Regions from separate parts of the Duganella sp. GW821-FHT07F09 genome, predicted to be linked through region 2. Evidence: predicted binding sites of a transcription regulator. Region 2 holds the regulator's gene; each other region holds the start of a gene.
What was found. Region 2 encodes sigma-54, which starts transcription at its own class of promoters, with help from an activator protein. Its sites were predicted from a motif close to TGGCANGNAANCTGCTTT; they were not measured.
Positions count from the first base shown of each region.

Region 1: a site for sigma-54 is predicted at 1,176-1,193, ahead of glnA (type I glutamate--ammonia ligase). Genes of this name have one in related genera too.
Region 3: a site for sigma-54 is predicted at 793-810, ahead of AC07P1_RS24270 (TorF family putative porin). Genes of this name have one in related genera too.
Region 4: a site for sigma-54 is predicted at 1,220-1,237, ahead of AC07P1_RS18640 (PEP-CTERM sorting domain-containing protein). Genes of this name have one in related genera too.

Region 1 is NZ_JBWKQJ010000004.1:178,643-180,841, reverse strand. Features, by position in the region: gene glnA (type I glutamate--ammonia ligase) at 1-1,133, opposite strand, end outside; gene AC07P1_RS12395 (rhodanese-like domain-containing protein) at 1,448-1,906, shown strand; gene AC07P1_RS12390 (TAXI family TRAP transporter solute-binding subunit) at 1,920-2,199, opposite strand, start outside.
Region 2 is NZ_JBWKQJ010000016.1:91,008-93,206, forward strand. Features, by position in the region: gene lptB (LPS export ABC transporter ATP-binding protein) at 1-218, shown strand, start outside; gene AC07P1_RS30475 (RNA polymerase factor sigma-54) at 228-1,709, shown strand; gene hpf (ribosome hibernation-promoting factor, HPF/YfiA family) at 1,785-2,144, shown strand.
Region 3 is NZ_JBWKQJ010000010.1:20,805-23,003, forward strand. Features, by position in the region: gene AC07P1_RS24260 (TonB-dependent receptor) at 1-197, shown strand, start outside; gene AC07P1_RS24265 (accessory factor UbiK family protein) at 363-623, opposite strand; gene AC07P1_RS24270 (TorF family putative porin) at 912-1,685, shown strand; gene AC07P1_RS24275 (P-II family nitrogen regulator) at 1,697-2,035, shown strand; gene AC07P1_RS24280 (ammonium transporter) at 2,047-2,199, shown strand, end outside.
Region 4 is NZ_JBWKQJ010000006.1:447,777-449,975, forward strand. Features, by position in the region: gene AC07P1_RS18635 (PEP-CTERM sorting domain-containing protein) at 113-1,054, shown strand; gene AC07P1_RS18640 (PEP-CTERM sorting domain-containing protein) at 1,291-2,199, shown strand, end outside.

The DNA.
Region 1 (2,199 bases), on a different contig from region 2:
AGCAGCGCGGCGAAGCACAGGTACACGTTTGCCAGTGGATCAGGGAAACGGGTTTCGATGCGGCGGCCTTTTGGATTGGCCACGTGTGGAATACGGATCGAAGCCGAACGGTTACGGGCCGAGTAGGCCAGTTTCACCGGCGCTTCGAAGCCCGGAACCAGACGCTTGTACGAGTTGGTGCCCGGGTTGGTGATCGCGTTCAGCGCCTTGGCGTGCTTGATGATGCCGCCGATGTAATACAGCGCGGTTTCCGACAGGCCGGCATAGCCGTCGCCGGCGAACAGGTTGACGCCGTCTTTCCAGATCGACTGGTGCACGTGCATGCCCGAACCGTTGTCGCCAACGATAGGTTTCGGCATGAAGGTGGCGGTTTTGCCGTAGCTGTGGGCCACGTTCCAGACCACATATTTCAGGTTCTGGGTCCAGTCGGCGCGCTCGACCAGGGTCGAGAATTTGGTGCCGATTTCGTTCTGGCCGGCGCCGGCCACTTCATGGTGGTGCACTTCGACCGGGATGCCCAGCGATTCGAGGATCAGGCACATTTCCGAACGCATGTCCTGGAAGCTGTCGACCGGTGGGACCGGGAAGTAGCCGCCCTTGACGGTAGGACGATGGCCGCTGTTGCCGCCTTCGATTTCCTTGTCGGTGGTCCACGATGCTTCGTCGGAATCGATCTTGACGAAGCAGCCCGACATGTCGATCTTCCAGCGCACGCTGTCGAAGATGAAGAATTCTGGTTCCGGACCGAAGTAGGCGGTGTCGCCCATGCCCGACGATTTCAGGTAGGCTTCAGCGCGCTTGGCGATCGAGCGCGGGTCGCGGTCGTAGCCCTTGCCGTCCGACGGTTCGATAACGTCGCACTGCATGAACAGCGTGGTCTCTTCCATGAACGGATCGATGTTCGCGGTGTTTGGATCTGGCAGCAGAATCATGTCCGATGCTTCAATGCCCTTCCAGCCGGCGATCGAGGAACCGTCGAATGCGTGACCCGATTCGAACTTGTCCATGTCGAAGTGCGACACGGGCACGGTGACGTGCTGTTCTTTACCACGGGTATCGGCGAAACGGAAATCAACGAATTTGACTTCGTTTTCCTGGACCATTTTCAAGACTTCTGCGGCTGTCATTGCCATGCGTATCTCCTAAAGGAATGTGTATAACTGGTGCGCTCTCTATAAGCAGTATCTATGCCAGCCTGAAACTCATAACGATATGTTCATAGCGTCTTGGAACTCGCCGACAAAAGTGACTAAAACGGGGCGGAGCACCAAAACGCCACTATTTACACCGGATCAATGCGGCACCAACTTGGTGCAAACTTACCAAACCGCACCATCTTCGTGCAATTTTCATTTTCAGTGGAAAATTGCACGGCTTTGGTGCGCCATTGTCTCCGACGTGCACAGGACGCCTATAATAAACTCAATCTTATTTGGAGGGACATCCCATGAGCAAAATAGACGAGATCCTGGCCGTGGCCCGTGGGCGCAGCAAGGACTGGCCGTATGCCGGCGCGGTCACGCCGCAGGAGGCCTACGAGCTGATCGGCGCCGACAACGCCGTCAAGATCGTGGATGTGCGCACCAATGCCGAGCGCGACTGGGTCGGCCGGGTGGCCATTCCGGAAGCCCAACATGGTGCGGTACAGTGGAGTATTTATCCGGGCGGCATCGCCAATCATGAATTCATCGAGCAATTGAACTCGGTGGCGCGCAAGGATCAGGTGTTGTTGTTCCTGTGCCGCTCGGGCGTGCGCTCGCGTGGTGCGGCCAAGCTGGCCACCGAGCACGGCTACCAGCACTGCTACGACATCCTGGAAGGCTTCGAGGGCGACAAGGACGAGCACGGTCACCGCAGGAACATCGGCGGCTGGTGCAAGGCCGGCCTGCCGTGGACGGGCGCGTAACTTTGTAACTGGATTAAACGGGCACCGCCTGCGTCGCCGCCGGCGCGCCCTCGCCCATCAAAAACTGTATCCGCTTGCGCACGAACTGTATGTGGCTGCGCAAGCCGTACAAGCCATCGGCGAACGACAGCGGAATCGAGATCTGGTTGACCAGCTCCTCGATCTCGTCGAGCCGCTTGAGCTGCGCCTCGTACACCTGCATCCGCGTCTCCTCCGGCGCGCTCTCGACCTGCTGCTCCACCGTGCGCAACTGCCCGTACCAACGGTAGACGCGCGAACGTATCCGCCACACA
Region 2 (2,199 bases):
CGATTGCCGTCATTGAGATCCAGCGCATCGTGCGCTTCCTCAAGGAACGCAATATCGGCGTCCTCATTACCGATCACAATGTGCGCGAGACGCTGGGCATCTGCGACCGCGCATATATCATCAACCAGGGCTCGGTGCTGGCTTCGGGCCGGCCGGACGACATCATCGCCGACGAGTCGGTGCGCCGCGTGTACCTGGGTGAACACTTCAGAATGTAATCGCGCCCCATGAAACAGTCATTGCAACTGCGCACGTCGCAGCACCTCGCGCTGACACCCCAGCTGCAGCAGTCGATCCGTCTGCTGCAGCTGTCCACGCTGGAGCTGCACCAGGAGCTCGAGCAACTGCTCACCGATAACCCTTTGCTCGAGCGCCTGGACGACCCGCTCGACCGTTCGCTGCGGCTGCTGTCCGACGGCGCCATCAGCCAGCAGGCGCCGTCCGGCGAGGCCCCGTCCGAAGGCCCGCCGAACCAGCAGGACGCGCCGGCGCCCGCCGACGCCGACAACTACGACGGCCCGGCCGCCGATACCGAAAGCACCAGCAGCGAGGCCGATGTCGACTGGAGCGACGCCGGCCGCAGCAAGGCTCCCGACGACGAGGACGCGCGTCCGCAACTGGAGGCCAACCACTGCACCCTGCGCGAGCACCTGATGGAGCAGATGCGCGTGACGGTGCTGGAGATGCGCGACCGCGCGCTGGTCGAGCTGATCATCGACGCGCTCGACGAGAACGGCTACCTGGAGGAGCCGCTGGAGGAGATCCACGCGCGCCTGCCGGAGGAACTGGAAGTCGACATCGACGAACTGCGCACCGCCTTGTCGATGCTGCAAAGCTTCGACCCGATGGGCGTGGGCGCGCGCAACGCCTCCGAATGCCTGGCGCTGCAGATCAAGCGCCTGCCCGGCATCGCGCTGGTGACGCGGCGCATGGCGCTGACCATCGTCGAAAACCATTTGACGTGGTTCGCCCAGCGCGACTTCAACAAGCTGAAAAAAGCGCTGGTGTGCGACGACGAGGACCTGCGCGAGGCGCAGGCCGTCATCCGTCTGTGCAATCCGCATCCGGGGTCGGCGTTCGCCTCGGACGTGTCGGACTACGTGGTGCCGGACGTGATCGTCAAGAAGTCGCGCAGCGGCTGGCAGGTCAGCCTCAACAACGACGTCATGCCGCGCCTGCGGGTCAACGCCATGTACGCCAACCTGCTCAAGCAGGGCAAAGGCGAGGGCCAGATGGGCGCCCAGCTGCAGGAGGCCAAGTGGCTGATCAAGAATATGCGCCAGCGCTTCGACACCATCCTGCGCGTGGCGCAAGCGATAGTAGAAAGACAAAAGAACTTTTTCTCGCACGGCGCCGTTGCCATGCGGCCCCTTGTGCTTCGCGAAATTGCTGATACACTGGGTTTACACGAGAGCACTATTTCTCGGGTGACGACTCAAAAGTACATGCTGACGCCGCACGGCATGTTTGAGTTGAAATATTTCTTTGGTAGCCATGTCGCCACCGAAGCGGGCGGTGAAGCAAGTTCGACGGCGATACGGGCACTCATCGTGCAATTGACAGGAGCTGAAGACCCTAAAAATCCTTTATCCGACAGTAAGATTGCGGACATGCTGGGGGAACAAGGCATGGTGATTGCGCGACGCACTGTTGCCAAATATCGCGAAGCGTTGAAAATCCCTCCCGTCAGTCTCCGCAAGTCTTTGTAGTTACTTGGTCACTGTGCGCCCGGCCGCAATGGGCGCGGCACTGACCGTAAGCGACATTTATCTTTAGGAGCGTGTATGAATCTGACCATCAGTGGACATCATCTCGAAGTGACCGCGGCCATCCGCGAATACGTACAGAACAAACTGGAACGTGTCACTCGTCACTTCGATCAAGTTATTGATATTGCTGTCATTCTGACTGTAGATAACCTTAAAGAGAAATCCAAACGCCAGAAGGCTGAAATCAATCTGCGTCTGTCGGGTAAAACCGTGTACGTGGAAAGCCTGTCGCAAGACCTGTACGCCGCGATCGACACCCTGGTCGACAAGCTTGACCGGCAGGTCATGAAATACAAATCCAAAGTTCAGCAGCACGGCCACGATGCGATCAAGCATCTCCCGGATAGCTACGAACCCGCTGCCGCCGCCCTATAACAACGGCCTCCGGCACCATCCAACAAAGGGCGCAAGGGCGCCCTTTTTTGTGTCC
Region 3 (2,199 bases), on a different contig from region 2:
CGCCGAGCGATCGGTACAAACTCAGCTTCCGTATCAATAATTTGTTCGATCGCTTCTACATTCCGAACGCTAACGCCAGCGGGCCGACCTACCGCGCCGGGCCGACGGCCACGTCGCCCTTGATCACGGTCGACAGCTGGGTGCCGCCGCGCGATGTGTTCCGCTACTTCAGCGTCAAGCTTGACGTGAAGTTCTGAACCGCCGGAACGCGGCGCCGCGCGCGATGGGGGCGGGGCGCCTGGGAAACGCCGACGGGATGGCGAGCCAGTCCTACTGCGCAGGCTTCGTAACCCGGCATTGTCATGGGCCGCCTCGCCCCGTCATCGGGGCTAATGACTTACTTGGCGGCATCGGTGGTCATCTTAAATGATGATATCGCTCTTAGGCGCCGCCGCCTTCGCTTCCAGTTCCGCCAGACGCGTCTCCAGCGTTTCCAACTTCGCGCGGGTTTTCGCTAAGACTTGCGTTTGAACATCAAATTCCTCGCGCGTCACCAGGTCCAGTTTGGAGAATCCCTGCGTCATCATGGACTTGACGTTCTTCTCAATGTCCTTTGCTGGTGAGTTTTGGACGGCTTGGCTGATCTTGTTTTGCAAGTCGTTAAAAAAAGTGTTCATATCCATAATATTCCTTGATCTGGTGGGGTTATGTATGCACCATAAAAGTGCATTCATGCTTCATTGTGGTGCAAAACCAAAGACTCTTGCGTTCGACACTTTCGAATTATCACTTTCGTCGGAGTACGTACGTTGTCGCGGATGCTACAGCGGCTATCCAGCGAGCAACATTAGCTGGCACGCATTCTGCTAAAGAAGTAAATGAATGCCGCTCACTGCTTTGCCTCATAAGGATTTTACCCGTAACCGTATTCTCTATCTGTGACTAAGTTCGATAACTACAAGGACAAAATTATGAAAAGCACGAACCTGACTCTGATCGCAGCATTGACCTTCGCATTCGCCACCATGGGCGCCTCCGTGGCGCAGGCCCAGGACGCGCAACCCGCGCCTGCGGCCCCGGCCGCTGCCGAACCGGCACCGGACAACCAGATCAGCTACAACGTTGCTGTGACCAGCGACTACCGCTATCGCGGCATCTCGCAAACACGTTTGAATCCAGCGCTGCAAGGCGGCGTGGATTACGTCAACAATCCAACCGGCTTGTATGTCGGCACCTGGGCCTCGACCATCAAGTGGGTCACGGACGGCGGCGGCGACGCCGATGTGGAAATCGATGTCTACGCCGGCAAGCGCGGCGAGATCGCCAAGGACGTCACCTATGACGTCGGCGGCCTGTATTACATCTACCCGTCGAACGGCCTGACCCCGAGCGCCAACACCTTCGAGTTGTACGCGCAAGTGGGCACGGGCCCATTCTCGATCAAGTATTCGCACTCGACGACCAATCTGTTCGGCTTTGCCGACAGTAAGAACAGCGGCTATGTCGATGCCCAGTTTAACCAGGACGTGTACGACGGCTACATCCTGAACCTGCACGCCGGCCATCAGAAGGTCAAGAACAACAGCGCGTCCAGCTACAGCGATTACAAAGTAGGTTTCACCAAAGATTTCGGCGTGGCGACGGTGGCATTGGCGGCGGTCTTTACCAATACGGACACCTACGTCGGACGCGGTAAAAACCTCGGCAAAACCGGGGCTGTGCTTACTATTTCCAAAACCTTCTAAGCGAGGCCAGCATGAAAATGATTACCGCCATTATCAAGCCGTTCAAGCTCGACGAGGTCCGCGAGGCCCTCTCGGCGATCAACGTGCAAGGCATCACCGTGACCGAAGTGAAAGGCTTCGGCCGCCAGAAAGGCCACACCGAGCTGTATCGCGGCGCCGAGTATGTGGTCGATTTCCTGCCGAAGACCAAGATCGAGGCGGCGGTGGACGACGCGATCGTCGAACAGGCGATCGAAGCGATCGAAGGCGCTGCCCGCACCGGCAAAATCGGTGACGGCAAGATCTTTGTATACAACCTGGAACAGGTGATCCGTATTCGTACCGGTGAAACCGGCCACGAAGCTCTTTAAGGGGAAGATTGATGAAGAAAACTATAACAACATTGCTCGCTGGGGTATCCATCCTGTTTGCACTCGCCGCGCCGGTCCATGCCCAGGAGGCCAAACCGGCTGACGCGCCGGCCGCCGCCGCCACCGCGCCCGCCGCCGCCGCGCCCGAGGCGCCTGCCGCTCCG
Region 4 (2,199 bases), on a different contig from region 2:
CAGCGCGGCGCAAGCCCTTGAATCCACAGGCTTCGTCCAGGCTGGCAGGAGTTTTGCTGAAGAGGTGGAGCGACCTTGATTTCCAGGGTCTTCTATTTCTTGGGGAACAGCTATGAACTATTACAAACCCGCCGCCGCCATCCTCGCGGCCGCGCTGGCGACACCGTTCGCCGCGCTCGCCGCCCCGGTGGTCGGCCTCGATCCCACCGGCACCGGCACCTACACCACCTACGCCGACCTGTGGACCAACATCACCGACACCGCCGTGGTCACCGGCTTCGTGCCGGGCGCCATCGTCGGTCCCGGCGGCATCGCGCCATATGTCACCGAACTGCACACGCAGACCGTCATCGGCACCATGAGCAACAGCAACACCGGCGCCATCGTCACGCCGCCCGGCCTCAACACCAGCTTCGAGATGACCAAGGTCGTGCGCTTCGAGGAACTGGTCACCTCGCAAAACGCCACCACCGCCACCTTCGGGCTGGCGCCCAGCCAGTCGGCGGCGATGGACGTCGATCCCACCCGCGCCGGCGTGCAAAACTTCGCCGTGTTCTTCGACCAGATCACGCCCGGCGGCGCCAGCCAGGCCGTGCCCGGCAACGGCGTCGACACGGTGCGCTGCTATGGCACCGGCGTCACCGGCGGCGCCGCCAACGGTTGCGGCGGCGGCGGCGCCGACCCGGACGGCGACGGCGTCATGATCCTGTCGGGCCACCTGGTCTTCAACACCGCCAGCTTCACCGCCAGCGGCGCCGTCGGCACCGGCTCGTTCGACACCCGCTTCATCATCGACTATGTCGACCCCGCCTACCTGGACATCGTCACCGGCTCGGTGTTCCTGGACAAGTTCACCGGCACCACCAACGTGCCGTCGTTCTTTACACCGACCTCGATGTGGGACGGCGCCACGCCCACCACCGTCCCCTTCCTGAAAGTGGACTCCTCGCAGTCCTTCGCCGCCGTGCCGGAGCCGGGCACCGTGGCCATCATCGGGCTGGGCCTGGCCGGGCTGGCACTGAGCAAGCGCCGTAAAATCAACGCTCCTTGCTGATCCATGGTTTGCTGTTGCAACGACAGCGGGCGCTTCCGCTATTTTTCAACGGACCCGGCGCCATGCCCGCGGTCCGTTTTTTTATTGACGGCTTTTTTTACAATAGTTGCAAAAACGTAGTGGCGGCGGCGCGCAAGTGCTTGATTCCTTACGGTTCGCCTTGCTTGGCAAGGGTTTTGCTCTATAGGTCATACGATCCCGATTTCCGGGTTCCGTCAACTCCAGGGAGCACACACATGAACATCCTCAAACCCGCACTGGCCGCCGCCACGATCGCTACCGCGCTGGCCGCGCCGCTCACCGCCAGCGCCGGCCCCACTGTGGGCCTCGATGTCACCGGCAGCGGCGCCTACAGCACCTACGCCGACCTGTGGACCAACGTCACCGACACCGGCCTGGCCACCGGCTTCATCCCCGGCATCACCGTCGGCCCCGGCGCCGGCGCGCCCTACCTGACCGAGCTGCGTTCGCAGATGGTCATCGGCACTATGTCGAACAGCAACATCCCGGCCATCGTCACGCCGGGCGGCCTGAACACCACCTTCGAGATCAGCAAGGTGGTGCGCTTCCAGCAAGTGGTCGATTCGCAGACGCCGACCACCGCCCACTTCACGCTGCCGCCATCGCAGGCGGCCGCGATGGACGTCGATCCGCTGCGCGCCGGCGTGCAAAACATCGCCATCTACTTCGACCAGATCACCGCCGGCCCCGGCAGCAGCCGCGCCGTGCCCGGCAACGGCGCCGGCACCGTGCGCTGCTACGGCACCGGTTCGACCTCGACCGGCTGCGGCACCTCGCCCGGCGACACCGACGGCGACGGCATCATCATCCTGTCGGGCCACCTGGTGTTCAACGACGCCAGCTTCACCGCCAGCGGCGCGATCGGCACCGGCTCGTTCGATTCGCGCTTCATGATCGACTACGTCGATCCGGCCTACCTGGACATCGTCACCGGCTCCATCTTCCAGGACAAGGTCACCGGCACCACCAACGTGCCCTCGTTCTTCACGCCGACGATGATGTGGGACGGCACCACCCCCACCACGGTACCGTTCCTGAAAGTGGACTCGTCGCAAACCTTCGGCGCGCTGGCGGTGCCGGAACCAGGCACCCTGGCCATCATGGGCCTGGGCTTCGCCGGCCTG